Regions from separate parts of the Kitasatospora sp. NPDC101157 genome, predicted to be linked through region 1. Evidence: predicted binding sites of a transcription regulator. Region 1 holds the regulator's gene; each other region holds the start of a gene.
The links. The regulator HspR, encoded in region 1, represses chaperone genes until heat shock. The targets are predictions, from matches to a motif close to TTGAGNNNNNNNNNCTCAA.
Positions count from the first base shown of each region.

Region 2: the regulator HspR is predicted to act here: its motif matches at 2,091-2,109, upstream of dnaK (molecular chaperone DnaK).
Region 3: the regulator HspR is predicted to act here: its motif matches at 2,441-2,459, upstream of lon (endopeptidase La).

Region 1 is NZ_JBIWPL010000006.1:252,959-257,857, forward strand. Features, by position in the region: gene grpE (nucleotide exchange factor GrpE) at 1-545, shown strand, start outside; gene dnaJ (molecular chaperone DnaJ) at 769-1,923, shown strand; gene ACIRVF_RS16255 (heat shock protein transcriptional repressor HspR) at 1,964-2,473, shown strand; gene ACIRVF_RS16260 (hypothetical protein) at 2,664-3,653, shown strand; gene ACIRVF_RS16265 (hypothetical protein) at 4,222-4,839, shown strand; gene ACIRVF_RS16270 (hypothetical protein) at 4,847-4,899, opposite strand, start outside.
Region 2 is NZ_JBIWPL010000002.1:87,150-92,048, forward strand. Features, by position in the region: gene ACIRVF_RS03820 (SpoIIE family protein phosphatase) at 1-22, opposite strand, end outside; gene dnaK (molecular chaperone DnaK) at 174-2,030, opposite strand; gene ACIRVF_RS03830 (hypothetical protein) at 2,337-2,705, shown strand; gene ACIRVF_RS03835 (ArsR/SmtB family transcription factor) at 3,026-3,385, shown strand; gene ACIRVF_RS03840 (NAD-dependent epimerase/dehydratase family protein) at 3,442-4,410, opposite strand; gene ACIRVF_RS03845 (ester cyclase) at 4,488-4,899, opposite strand, start outside.
Region 3 is NZ_JBIWPL010000008.1:91,838-96,736, reverse strand. Features, by position in the region: gene lon (endopeptidase La) at 22-2,418, opposite strand; gene ACIRVF_RS19175 (rhomboid-like protein) at 2,584-3,387, opposite strand; gene ACIRVF_RS19170 (response regulator transcription factor) at 3,951-4,688, shown strand; gene ACIRVF_RS19165 (sensor histidine kinase) at 4,768-4,899, shown strand, end outside.

The sequences.
Region 1 (4,899 bases):
AGGAGGCCGCCGCCGGTGCTGCCGGCGAGGGCTCCGAGGAACTCGCCACCGCCAAGCGCGAGCTGGCCGAGCGCACCGCGGACCTGCAGCGCCTGCAGGCCGAGTACCAGAACTACCGCAAGCGGGTCGAGCGCGACCGGCTGACCGTCCGCGAGATCGCGGTCTCCAACATCCTGGAGTCCCTGATCCCCGTCCTGGACGACATCGGCCGCGCCCGCGAGCACGGCGAGGTGACGGGCGGCTTCAAGTCCGTCGCCGAGTCCCTGGAGACGGTCGTCGCCAAGCTGGGCCTGCAGCAGTTCGGCAAGGAGGGCGAGCCCTTCGACCCGACGCAGCACGAGGCGCTGATGCACAGCTACTCCTCGGACGTCACCGAGGACACCTGCGTGCAGATCCTCCAGCCCGGCTACCGCATCGGCGAGCGGATCATCCGCCCGGCGATGGTCGCCGTGGCCGAGCCCCAGCCGGGCACCCAGACGACGCCCGGCCCGGACGCCGAGACCGAGTCCGGCGAGGACAAGTCCGACGGTGGCTCGGACAGCTGACAACCTGTGACAGCTGACAACCAGTGCGCTGCGGAGTCGCATGCCGGCCAGTACGGCGGCCGGCTCCGCAGCGCGCTGTCAACGGCTCCTCCTTCGGCGGCTGTTGACAGCGCAGTGACGATGGACATCGGGAGGTGGCGGAAGCCGTGAGCGAGCGCAGCGAGCGAACCATGCACAGGTGCGTGTCCCGCTCAGCGGCTGCCGAGCGCAGCGAGGTGGGCGCATGAGTGGCAAGGACTACGTGGAGAAGGACTACTACAAGGTCCTCGGCGTGCCCAAGGACGCCACCGCCGCCGAGATCAAGAAGACCTACCGGAAGCTGGCGCGCGAGTTCCACCCCGACGCGAACAAGGGTGACGCCAAGGCCGAGGAGCGCTTCAAGGACATCTCCGAGGCGTACGACGTCCTCTCCGACGAGAAGCGCCGCAAGGAGTACGACGAGGCCCGCAGCCTCTTCGCCAACGGCGGTTTCCGCACCGGCGGCCCGGGCACCGGCAGCTACAGCTTCGACTTCGGCGACCTCTTCAGCGGCAGCCAGGGCGGCAGCGGCGGTGGCGGGCTCGGCGACGTCTTCGGCGGCCTCTTCAACCGCGGCGGCGCGCGGCAGGCCCAGCCCCGGCGCGGCGCCGACGTCGAGACCGAGGTGACGCTCTCCTTCGAGGAGGCGGTGGACGGCGCGACCGTCCCGCTGCGGATGACCAGCCAGGCCCCGTGCCGCCACTGCAACGGCACCGGCGCCAAGTCCGGGACCACGCCGCGGGTCTGCCCGACCTGTGTCGGCTCCGGCACCGTCAGCCGTGGCCAGGGCGCCTTCGCGCTCTCCGAGCCCTGCAAGGACTGCCGCGGCCGGGGCATGATCGTCGACGACCCGTGCCCCGACTGCCACGGCAGCGGCCGGGCCAGCTCGGCCCGCACCATGCAGGTCCGCATCCCGGCCGGCGTCCAGGCCGACCAGCGGATCCGGCTCAAGGGCAAGGGCGCCCAGGGTGAACGCGGCGGCCAGCCCGGCGACCTCTACGTCACCGTGCACGTCGATCCCCACCCGGTCTTCGGGCGCAAGGGCGACAACCTCACCGTGACCGTCCCGGTCACCTTCCCCGAGGCGACCCTCGGCGCCACCATCGAGGTGCCCACGCTCAACGGCCCCGCCGTCAAGCTCAAGCTGCCCCCGGGCAGCGCCAACGGCCTCACCATGCGCGCCCGCGGAAAGGGCGCCACCCGCAAGGACGGCACCCGCGGCGACCTCCTCGTCACCGTCGAGGTCGTGGTGCCCCAGCACGTCACCGGTGACGCGCTGAACGCCTTGGAGCAGTACCGCGAGGCCACCGCCTCCGACGACCCGCGAGCCGCCCTCTTCCGGGCGGCGAAGGGAGCGTGACGACCAGATGTCCCCGAATCCGATGAACCCGACCAACCCGATGGACGCCGGTGGCCCGATCGGCCCCGGGCTCGGCGAGGGTCTGCCCGGCAACGGCGCCCGCCGCACCCGGCGAGCGGCGGCCCCGCCGCAGTACGTGCTCACCGAGGAAACCCCGGTGTACGTCATCTCGGTCGCGGCCGAACTCTCCGGCCTCCACCCGCAGACCCTGCGCCAGTACGACCGCCTCGGCCTGGTCAGCCCCGACCGCACCGCCGGCCGCGGCCGCCGCTACTCCGCCCGCGACATCCAGCAGCTGCGCGAGGTCCAGCGGCTCTCCCAGGACGAGGGCATCAACCTGGCCGGCATCAAGCGGATCATCGAGCTGGAGAACCAGGTCGCCGCGCTCCAGGCCCGCATCACCGAACTGGCCGACTCGCTCGACAGCGCCGCCGCCGCCCTCCAGCAGCGCGAGGCCGCCGTCCACGCCTCCTACCGCCGCGACCTCGTCCCCTACCAGCCCCCCACCCCCCAGTCCAGCGCCCTCGTCGTCTGGCGCCCCAAGCGCTGACCCGAGGCACTGCCCACCCCCGCCAGCCGCCGGCTCCCTCCTGTTCGGGGGGTGCCGGCGGCTGGCGTGTGGTGAGAGAGTGCGGTCACATTCCCTCTCCGGAGGGCTCAGCGGATCTGGCATGCTGAAACGTCATCCAGCAGCAACGCTGACGGGACACAGGTATCACGGTAACGGCAAGGAGTCGCGGATGAGTGAACGAGAACAGCCCCTTGCCGCCGGCTCGACCGTCCTCTCGGCAGCGGCAAGAGAGCTATATCTCGCCGTCATCCGGGGAGACGGCAGTCTGCCGACCGGGCCAAATGCCGCGCAGGATGATTCCGCGCGGGACGAGCTGGTGAGGATTGGCCTCCTCGTGCCCGACAGCGATGATCCGACCACCTTCATAGCCGCCGATCCATCCCAGCTTTCGACAATTCTCAGTAATTCATGGCAGCGTCAGGCACTGGATCTGCTGTCCCGTGCCGTATCCCTCCCTTCGGAACTGCAGGAGCTCGCCCGGGAATTTCACGCTCCGAAGCAGCCCGGCGGCTCCATCGAGCACGTCCAGGGGAAGGCCCTTATTCGCCAGCGGGTGCAGCACTTCAGAGATTCCGGCCTGGAGGAAGCCCTTGCGCTCCAGCCCGGGGGCCCTCGTCTCCCGGAGATTCTCTCGGGAATGATCGAGCAGGACCTGGCAACCCTGCGGAGCGGTACGCGGATGCGGACGATCTACCACGCCAGCACCCGCTACCATCAGCCGACCAGGGACTATGTGGCCACACTCGCCCGGGCCGGCGGCCAGTACCGAACCCTGGACGAGCCCTACACGCGGCTCCTGGTGATGGACCGACGCGTTGCCGTGATCCCCATCGTCGATGACATGAGCCTCGCGGCCTTCATATACGACCCGGCGGTCATCGACTACCTCGTCGAGGAAGTGTTCGAGCGGTGCTGGAGCCGGGCACTGGAGTTCGATGGCGCCCGTACGGTTCCCCAGCAGGTGGTGTCCCGCCTGCGCCAAACGATCATTGACCAGATGCTCGAAGGGACCAATCACCGCGTCATCGCACGCCGCCTGGGCATAAGCGAGCGAACACTGGCGCGGCACATAGCCGAAATGCGAGACGACTACAAAGTCGACTCGCTATTTCAGCTCGGATACGTCCTGGGCCGAAAGACGCAGGGGCCTGGCGACTGACGTCCCCGTCGACTTTCGGCCGGTCAGCGAATGGTCCGCCGCCCCGGCAGGCCGTCAGGCACTCGCCCGGCCGGACTCACTGCCAGGAGAGGTCGTCCGCGACAGTCACGGCCGCCTTAACGGTGGTCACATCGTGAGAGCAAGCAGCGTTCGCGAGAGAGCAGACGCCGAGCACAGCGGTGGCAACTGCCAAGGAAAGTACAACCTTACGGACAAATCGGCGCATGTTAGTCACGCCTCCACTCTCTCGTGAGAATCTCCGCCAGAACCAGCAAGCAGGATAACGGCTCACATAGTGCCGCACGAGAGGGAGGCTGTCACCCGCCCCCCGTCTCCGGAGTGTGCGTCATCTCCCTGCCAGGCATACAGATGACACAGGCCAACCCTGGACGTGACACTGCCCCGCGATGGACGATCAGTTCGCTCCCGATGGTCCGGCAGGACACCACACCTTGCCAATGTACCGTCAAATGCCGAGTCGTTCACCAGCAGCACCACTCCAAAGAGCAGCCATATCCAACGCCCCGCCGACGCTCACTCCCCTGGTCGGCCTTCCCCCGGAGTCGACATGACCGAGCCCTACCTGCGTCAGCACGACAGCCAGGCCCCTGAGGGCCGGCGTGCACGTGTGTTCCTGGCCGCGCCGCTGATGCGGCTGACCGGCCCCGCAGACAGTGTGGTGACGCTCGCCAGCCGGACGCGGCTGACGACCCTCCGCACCACCCTCCTCCGCAGCGGCGCCGCCGTGTACAGCGCGCACCACAGCGACGCCTGGACCGTCGCCGGCCGCGCCCCGGAGCCCCGGGTGCCGTCCGACTTCCGGGCGCTGCAGTCCGCGGACCTGGTGTTCGCCTACGTGGGTGCCCCGCTCTCGGCCGGGGTGAGCCTCGAACTCGGTTGGGCGTCGGCACTGCGGAAGCCGATCGTCCTGCTCGTCGACGAGGCCATCACCCACAACCCGCTGATCGCCACGATCGAGCAGGTCGCCCCCGTCCTGCCGCTGGTCTTCGACGACACCTGGTCGCAGGAAGCCCTCCACCACACCGTGGAGACCGCCCTGGACTGGGCCGGTATGGCGCTCTCCCTCCGCGAGGGCTTCTGGACCGCCCCCGGCGACCGCTTCAACGTCCCCCGACAGCAGGCCGCCGTCCCCGGCTACTGGCCGACCGGCGCCGCCACCGGCTGAGCAGAGCTCACCCACCGGGCTCCCCCGCCCGGGCTCCCCGCACCTGCCGGCCCGGCTGGA
Region 2 (4,899 bases), on a different contig from region 1:
CCGGGCCGAGTCGGCGCGCCATTGCCACCACCTCCCTCACCTGCCCTGCGGGCCTGAACGGTCTGGCTTCCTCCATCGTCCGCCGGTCGCCGGAGTCCGGCAGGTGATCCGGTGTGTCCTGGCGTTGTCCGCCGTCGGCGGACCCGTCCGATGGACGGGCCCGCCGGGTGCGCTCAGGCGGCGCTTCGGCCGCTCCGGTCGTCGTCGACGATCTCGGCGTCGACCACCTCCTCCTCGTCCTGCGGTGTCTGCGGGCCCGCGGGGCCGGATGTCGCCTGCGCGCCGGGCTGCTGCGCGTAGAGGGCCTGGCCGAGTCGCCGGCTGACCTGGTCGAGGTGGTCGGCGGCCGTGCGGATCGCCGTGGTGTCCTCGCCCTTGAGCTTGTCGCGCAGCTCCGCGATCGCGCCCCGGACCTCGTCCCGCACGTCCGCGGGGATCTTGTCCTGGTTGTCGGTGAGGACCTTCTCGGTCGAGTAGGCGAGCTGTTCGGCCCGGTTGCGGGTCTCGGCGGCCTCCTTGCGCCGGCGGTCCTCCTCGGCGTGCTGCTCGGCCTCGCGGACCATGCGGTCGATGTCCTGCTTGGGCAGGGACGAGCCGCCGGTGACCGTCATCTTCTGTTCCTTGCCCGTGGCGAGGTCCTTCGCGGTGACGTGCATGATGCCGTTGGCGTCGATGTCGAAGGTGACCTCGATCTGCGGCAGCCCGCGCGGGGCCGGGGCGACCGGCAGCTCGAACATGCCGAGCTTCTTGTTGTACGCGGCGATCTCGCGCTCGCCCTGGAAGACCTGCACGGTGACCGCGGGCTGGTTGTCCTCCGCGGTGGTGAAGATCTCGGAGCGGCGCGTGGGGATGGTGGTGTTCCGCTCGATGAGCCTGGTCATGATGCCGCCCTTGGTCTCGATGCCGAGCGAGAGCGGGGTGACGTCCAGCAACAGGACGTCCTTGACCTCGCCGCGGAGCACGCCGGCCTGCAGGGCCGCGCCCACGGCGACGACCTCGTCCGGGTTGACGCCCTTGTGCGGCTCCTTGCCGGTCAGCTCCTTCACCAGTTCGGTGACGGCGGGCATCCGGGTGGAGCCACCGACCAGGATCACGTGGTCGATGTCGGAGACCTTGATCCCCGCGTCCTTGACCGCCTGCTGGAACGGCTCCTTGCACCGCTGCAGCAGGTCGGCGGTGAGCTGCTGGAACTGGGCGCGGGTGAGCTTCTCGTCCAGGTGCAGCGCCCCCTCGGGCGAGGCGGTGACGTAGGGCAGGTTGATCGTCGTCTCGCTCGCCGCGGACAGTTCGATCTTCGCCTTCTCCGCCGCCTCCCGGAGCCGCTGCGCGGCCATCTTGTCCTTCGACAGGTCGATGCCGTAGCCGTTCCTGAACTGCTGGACCAGGTGGTCGACGATCCGCTGGTCCCAGTCGTCGCCACCGAGGTGGGTGTCGCCCGAGGTGGCCTTCACCTCGACCACGCCCTCGCCGATGTCCAGCAGCGAGACGTCGAAGGTCCCGCCGCCGAGGTCGAAGACCAGCACCGTCTGGTCGCTCTCCTTGTCCAGCCCGTACGCCAGCGCCGCCGCGGTCGGTTCGTTGACGATCCGCAGCACCTTGAGCCCGGCTATCTCACCGGCCTCCTTCGTCGCCGTGCGCTGCGCGTCGTTGAAGTACGCGGGCACGGTGATCACCGCGTCGGTGACCTCCTCACCGAGGTACGCCTCGGCATCGCGCTTCAGCTTCTGCAGCACCCGAGCGGAGATCTCCTGCGCGGTGTACCGCCTGCCGTCCACGTCCCCCTTCTCCGGGAAGCGCCACGAGGCCTCGCCCATGTGCCGCTTCACCGAACGGGCGGTGCGGTCCACGTTGGTGACCGCCTGGCGCTTGGCGATCTCCCCGACCAGCACCTCGCTGCCCTTGCCGAACGCCACCACCGACGGCGTGGTGCGCGCCCCCTCGGCGTTGGGGATCACCGTGGGCTCGCCGGCCTCCAGCACGGACACCACCGAGTTCGTCGTTCCCAGGTCGATACCGACTGCGCGTGCCATCTCCGTCCTCCTTCCGGACATCCCTTGCGGAGACACATGCCTCATATCGAGGCATAAAACTTGAGCCTGTTGATGTCAAGTGCGACTGAAGGAGAGGTTCCGCCGGGGCCCGCCGCACCGGTCGGCAGGGCTGCGGCCCCGGGTGGAACGCCCGGGACCGCGGGTCGCCGGGGGTGGAGATCCCGGCCGATTGCGTGACCGCCCCGCACCGAGGTATACGGACGGAGAGAGCGGGGATCCTTCGCCGCGAACATGTGCCCGCACCCCCAACCGCCCGGTGGAACCGGCCGAAGAGGTGACGATGCGATGATCACGGAACTGGCGCTGGAACGCGTGGAATTCACCTGTGGCCACTGCTGGCACCAGTGGAGCGTCGATTACGACGTCCAGCAGTACCGCGACGCCGCCGGAAACACCTGGGAGTACTTCTCCCGCGACGGCAACCCCATCGACTCCCCCTACACGCCGGCCGGGGCACTGCCCTGTCCCGCCTGCGGACGGCACTGGGTCGGCCGCCTCGCCGCCCGCCGGCCGATTCCCGCCGCACCCGGCCCCGACGGCACACCACGCCAGGCCGTCGTTGCCGGCCACCGGCCCGAACGCCACGGCGCACCGCTGCTCACCGCCGCCGACCACGCTCAGCCGCAGGATGCCCGCGCATCCGGGCACCGCTGACCGGGGACTGTGAGTCGACAGGGGTTGTGAGTCCTGGCCGGCACCGTCAGTGCCGGCCAGGACCGGGGCGGCCTCGGGGGGTGTCGCTTCGTGCCGGCCGTTACCGGCCGCCCTCACGGCGGCGCGGCCGCCGCTCTCCAGCTCGGCGACGATCGCGGCGGCGCGGGCGGAGGGGGCGTTCGCGGCGGAGGGCGCGGGCCGCTCGATCAGGGTGGTGGGCCTGCGGGCGGGACCCTTTGGGGCAGGGCGGGGCCAGTGACTCGTCCACGATACATGAACATATGAACCCCTCTTCATGTATGAGTTGTACTATTGCCCGCATGGGTCATGGAGCCGCCCCCGCAACCGCCGTCCCGCACACCCGCCTGGACGGAGCCAGCGCTGCCCGGGTGGCGACCACCCTCCAGGCCCTGGCCACCCCCTCGCGCCTGCTGATCCTCTCCCGCCTGCGCGAGGGCCCCTGCGCGGCCACCGAACTCGCCGCCGAGGTCGGGCTGGAGCAGTCCGCCTGCTCCCACCAGCTGCGCCTGCTGCGCAACCTCGGTCTGGTGGTCGGTCAGCGGCAGGGCCGCTCGGTCGTCTACGCGCTCTACGACAACCACGTCGCCGCCCTGCTCGACCAGGCGGTCTACCACATCGAGCACCTGCGGCTCGGGCTCACGGACAGCGCGCTCGACTGATTCCGCTGATTCCGCGTCGACCGCCCCTCGGCTCTGTCCGAGGGGCGGTCGGCCGCTCAGCGCCGGTGCCAGGCGGTGAGCAGCTCGGTCTCCCGCTCCGGGGTCAGGGCCTGCGGCAGCGGGTCGAACGGAAGGATGTCGCGCGCCGTGTCGGCCACCGGGCGGACCGTGAGACCGGTGGCGAGGGCAGCGGACGGGTCGGCGGTGCCGGTGGCCCGGATCCGCGGGTCGGTGCTCCACAGCGGCAGCGTCCCGTCCTGGACGCCGGCCTCCCGGAGGAAGTCGTCGTCCACCCAGGTGAGCGTGGTGCCGGGCGGGGCGACGGCCGAGGCGACGGCGTCGAGCAGGTCGCCCATCGCGAAGGGCGGGGGCGTCGCGGCGTGGAAGGCACCCGAGGCGCCCCGGTCGAGCAGGCCGAGCATCCAGTCCGCGAGGTCGCGGGCGTCGATGACCTGGATCGGGGTGCCGGGCCGGCCCGGGGCCAGCACCTCGCCGCCCCGGGCGAGCCGCTGCACCCAGTGGTCGAAGCGGTGGGTGTAGTCCTCGGGGCCGATCACGTAGGTCGGGCGCACCAGCAGGACGTCCGGGCCGAAGGACTTCCCGGCCTCCCGCTCGCACTGGACCTTGAGGACGCCGTAGCTGGCGGCGGTGACCTCCTCGGCCTCCGGGCCGTCGGCCGGGAGCAGCGGGGAGCGCTCGGTGAACCCCGGAGCGGCCGGCGTGTCGTAGACGGCCATGGAGGACACCAGGAGGTAGCGACCGGCGGTGCCGGGGTCGAGTGCGGCGGCCAACCGGCGGATCTGGCGCGGGAAGTAGGCGCTGACGTCCACGGTCGCGTCGAAGGCGAGGCCGCGCAGGACGGACAGGTCGGCGTCGCGGTCGGCGATGAGGTGGGTGGCCTCCGGGAGCAGCTGGGCACCGGACCTGCCCCGGTGGAGCACCGTGACGTCGTGCCCGGCGGCGAGGGCCGCCCGGGCGAAGTGGTAACCGACGAACCTGGTACCGCCCATGATCAGAATGCGCATCAGGCCATGGTGGCAGCTCGGAGCGGGCCGGGCCAGGGCTCGGTGCGCCCTGACCCGGCCCGTCGAGTTCCGGGGCGTCAGCTGCGGACGCCCAGCTGGGTCAGCAGCGTCTCGTTGTCCTCGATGTGCCAGTCCTCGACGATCCGGTCGGTGCCGACGTGCTGGATGTCGATGGCGTTGAACTCGACGCCCCGGCCCGTGCCCCGGGTGCCGTTGAAGGTGCCGGTGAAATGGCCGCGGAAGACCAGCCGGGCGGTGATCCTGTCCCCGGTGACCAGCAGGTCGGACAGCTCGCAGGTCAGGTCCGGAACGGCGGTGCGGAAGGCCTTCGATGCGGCGAGCGGGCCGGCGGGGCCCTGGGGGCGGCCGGGCGGCAGGGTGTCGTCCCGGAACTGCGGGCTGATCGCCGCGTCCAGGTGGCGCTGCTGCCCGGTGTTCCAGAAGGTGTACAACTGCTGCGCCAGACGGACCTCCTGGGCCGCGCGCCGG
Region 3 (4,899 bases), on a different contig from region 1:
CCGTCCCCCTGTCGATCATCCTCAGGCGGCGGCGACCAGCACCCCGGCCGGCTCCAGGGCCAGCTTGAGCACCTCGCGCACGTCGGCCACCGGGTGGACGGTGAGCCGCTCCAGCACCTCGGCCGGGACGTCGTCCAGGTCGGCCTCGTTGCGCTTGGGGATGATCACCGTGGTGATGCCGGCCCGGTCGGCGGCGAGCAGCTTCTGCTTCACCCCGCCGATCGGCAGCACCCGCCCGGTCAGCGACACCTCGCCCGTCATCGCCACGTCGGCGCGCACCTTGCGGCCGGAGAGCAGCGAGGCCAGCGCCGTGGTCATGGTGATGCCGGCGCTCGGCCCGTCCTTGGGGACGGCCCCGGCCGGGATGTGCAGGTGCACGCCTCGGTCGCGCAGCGAGGTGACGGGCAGCTCCAGCTCGGCGCCGCGCGAGCGCAGGAAGGAGAGCGCGATGTGCGCGGACTCCTTCATCACGTCGCCCAGCTGCCCGGTCAGGGTGAGGCCGGTGCCGCCGGTCTCGGCGTCGGCGAGCGATGCCTCGATGTAGAGGACGTCGCCGCCGGCTCCGGTGACCGCGAGCCCGGTGGCCACGCCGGGAACGGCGGTGCGCCGTTCGGCGGGCTCCTGGGCGGACTCCGGCACGTGGTGCGGTCGGCCGATCAGGGCGCGCAGGTCCTCCGCGCGGACCGCGGCGGGCAGCTCGCGCTCGCCCAGCTCGGCCTGTGCGGCGATCTTGCGCAGGACCCTGGCGATCGAGCGCTCCAGGGTGCGCACCCCCGCCTCGCGGGTGTACTCCCCGGCGAGGCGGCGCAGCGCCTCCTCGTCCACGCTGACCTGGCCGTCTCCGAGGCCGGCCTTCTCCAGCTGGCGCGGGAGCAGGTGGTCGCGGGCGATGACGACCTTCTCGTCCTCGGTGTAGCCGTCGAGCCGGACCAGCTCCATCCGGTCGAGCAGCGGCTCGGGGATGGCCTCCAGCACGTTGGCGGTGGCGAGGAAGACGACGTCGGAGAGGTCGAGCTCGACCTCCAGGTAGTGGTCCCGGAAGGTGTGGTTCTGGGCCGGGTCCAGCACCTCCAGCAGGGCGGCGGCCGGGTCGCCCCGGTAGTCGGAGCCGACCTTGTCGATCTCGTCGAGCAGGACGACCGGGTTCATCGAGCCGGCCTCCTTGATCGCCCGCACCAGGCGGCCGGGCAGCGCGCCGACGTAGGTGCGCCGGTGGCCGCGGATCTCCGCCTCGTCCCGGACGCCGCCGAGCGCGACCCGGACGAACGTGCGGCCCATGGCGCGGGCCACGCTCTCGCCGAGCGAGGTCTTGCCCACGCCGGGCGGGCCGACCAGGGCGAGCACCGCGCCGCCGCGGCGGCCGCCGACCAGGCCGAGCCCCTGGTCGGCCCGGCGCTTGCGGACGGCCAGGTACTCGACGATCCGCTCCTTCACGTCGGCGAGGCCGGCGTGGTCGGCGTCGAGCACGGCGCGGGCGCCGGCGATGTCGTACGCGTCCTCGGTGCGCTCGTTCCAGGGCAGCTCAAGGACGGTGTCCAGCCAGGTGCGGATCCAGGAGCCCTCGGGAGACTGGTCGGAGGAGCGCTCCAGCTTGTCGACCTCCTTGAGCGCGGCCTCCCGCACCTTCTCCGGGAGGTCGGCGGCCTCGACCCGGGCGCGGTAGTCGCCCTCCTCGTCGGCCGGGTCGCCGTTCAGCTCGGCCAGCTCCTTGCGGACGGCCTCCAGCTGGCGGCGGAGCAGGAACTCCTTCTGCTGCTTGGCCACGCCCTCCTCGACGTCCTTGCGGATGGTGTCGTTGACCTCCTCCTCCGCGAGGTGGTCGCGCAGCAGGGTGAGCGCGTACTCCAGTCGGGCGACCTGGTCGGCCTCCAGCAGCACCTTGAGCTTCTGCTCGGCGGTGGCGAAGGGCGCGTAGCCGATGTTGTCGGCGAGCTCGCCGACGCCCTCGATCTGCGCGACCCGGTCGACGATCTGCCAGGCGCCGCGCTTGCGCAGCCACTGGGTGGAGAGCGCCTTGTACTCCTTGACCAGCTCGGCGGCGCGCCCGGCCACCGGCATGCCGACCGAGGACTCCCGGAACGGCGTGGTCTCCACCCAGAGGGCGGCGCCCGGGCCGGTGGTGCCGGCCCCGATCCGGACCCGGCGCACGGCGCGCACCAGGGCCGCGGGGTCCCCGTCCGCGAGCCGGCCGACCTGCTCCACCGTGGCCAGCGTGCCGACCGCGGCGTACGAGCCGTCCACCCGCGGGACCAGCAGGACCTGGGGCTTGCCGGAGCCGGCGGCCGCGGCGCGGGCGGCCTCGACCGCGGCACGCACCTCGGTGTCCTTCAGGTCCAGCGGAACGACCATGCCCGGGAGCACGACCTCGTCGTCGAGCGGCAGCACGGGCAGGGTGAGCGGTGTGGACGTCGATGCCATGATCTCTCCCCAGTCAGTGAACTTGAGTCGACCTGACTAAGGCTTCACGCATCCCGGATGTTCCCGACACCTTGTTCGCCATGAGCGAACACGGTGTCACCGGAACGGCCGGGAGGAGGCGCCGTCAAAAGGACGGGGAAAGGGTGGCCCAAGAGGGCCGCGGCGTCAGCGCGCGGTGGACGGGCGGGCGCCGGCCCGCACCGCCGCGGCGGCCGGGGAGGCGGCCGAGCCGACCGCCGGAGCCTGCGCCGACCGGGTGCGCGGCCGCGGCGGGCGCCGCTCGATCCGCCGCAGCCAACGCGACAGCGCCACTCCGGTGAGCACCGCCGCCGGGTGCCCCACGGCGGTGACCACGTCCCGCTCGGTGGCGATCTGCTGGGCGATCATCAGCCCGACGGCACCCAGCGCCGGCACCCGCCCGCGCCAGGGCAGCAGCCCGGCCACCGCGCCCAGACAGGCGAGCACGCCGTAGCTGACCCCGATGTCGAGGTGGTCCATCGCCTCCGGGGCCATCCGCCCGGTCTCCACCGCGGCGATCACCACGCCCTGGGAGAGCAGGGTGGCCGCCACGTGCCCGATCGCGAACACCGCCGCGGCCCGGCCGGTACCGACCCTTCGCTCCAGCGGCGCCAGGGTGAAGGCGAAGCCCCACAGATAGGGCATCCACACCTCGCCGGCCACCCAGAACCCGCTGAGCACCAGGGCGCGCAGGGGGTGCTGGAGCAGGTTGTGGCCGTCCGAACTGGAGGCCTCCTGCAAACGCTGGACGAGTTCCGGATCGGCGAGCCCGGCGAAGGTCGTGGTGGCCCCCACCACGGCGAGATATCCGAGGGTGAAGGGAGTGCGCCGGGGTGTCGGCACGCGTTCCAGCAGCCATTCGAAGACGCCGGTGCGCAGTCCGTGCCGGAGCATTCCGTACGGCACCCCCGCGGGCGCGCTCCGGACGGCCTCCCGCCGCACTCCCGCCATGCCGCCTCCGCTCCACGCCCGCCGACACCGGTGCTCGCAGGTGCCCAACGTACCGGCGGGTGCGCCGGATTCCGCCCGGCGGGGCGTTGTCGTGGCCACGGTACGTCGAGGTTCTGAGAGGCACCTGAGAAAAGCCCGTGAAGACCGTCGACGCGGGGAGCCGCCGGATTCCCGCCATTGGTCCAGACCTTCTTCCCATTAACGCGTCAGTAGGCCCTCTGACCGGCGACTTGGCGTCAACTGGACTGCATACGTACCGTTACGCACAGAAAATTCGCCGGGTAAGGTATCGGCCCGTGCCCACTCAAGCGGTGGGTCCACGGGCGGCCGGACAGCCGGCCCACGGGCCGGAAACGTCCGGTCCACCTGCCGGAAAGCATCCGCTGTCCGTACGCTGCGGAGTGCGTGGGAGAAGTGGACGGGAGACCATCCGTCCGCACCGACTCCCGGGCGCGCGACGGGACGGCGGACCCGGCACAGTCCACGACGGAACAAGACTACGAGCGGAGCCCCGCCATCCCCACAGGTGGCCGGCCCGCAGCCCTGGGGGCGGTGGCGTGACCGTGACAGAAATTCAGCAGGACAACCCCAACACCGGTGGCACGGTGAGCAGTCAGCGCAGAGTGCTGGTGGTGGAGGACGAACCCACGATCGCCGAGTCGATCGCGGCCCGACTGGGCGCGGAGGGGTTCAAGGTCGCCGTGGCCCACGACGGCCCCGGCGCGGTGGACGGCTTCCACACCTGGCAGCCGGACCTGGTGGTCCTGGACATCATGCTGCCCGGCTTCGACGGGCTGGAGGTGTGCCGCCGGATCCAGGCCCAGCGCCCGGTGCCGGTACTGATGCTGACCGCCCGCGACGACGAGACGGACCTGCTGGTCGGCCTCGGCGTCGGTGCCGACGACTACATGACCAAACCGTTCTCCATGCGCGAGCTGGCCGCGCGGGTCAACGTGCTGCTGCGCCGCGTCGAGCGCGCCCAGCAGGCCGCCCGCACGCCCGCGCTCGGCAGCCTGCGCTTCGGCGAGCTGGAGATCGACCACGTCCAGCGCCGGGTCCGGCTGGCCTCGGGCGACGTCCACCTGACGCCGACCGAGTTCGACCTGCTGGCCTGCCTGGCCGCCCAGCCGCGCGCGGTGCTCACCCGCGAGCAGCTGCTGGCCGAGGTGTGGGACTGGACCGACGCGTCCGGCACCCGCACCGTCGACAGCCACGTGAAGGCGCTGCGCCGGAAGATCGGCGCCAGCTGGATCCGCACCGTCCACGGCGTCGGATACGCACTGGAGGCCCCGCTCTCCTGACGGGGGCTTCGGGCGACGGGCCACCGGGGGGCCCGTGTCCCGGCACCGCCGTGACACCACGCGGGGATCACAGGGACCAATGACCTTTCCACAGCAACGCAACGGGGACGCCGACGGCGCGCGCCCGCAGACGCTGGCCGCACGCGCGGCCAGCCGGGTCTGGGCCGACATCCGTCCGCTCGACCCGGTCCGGTCGATCAAGGGCAAGCTC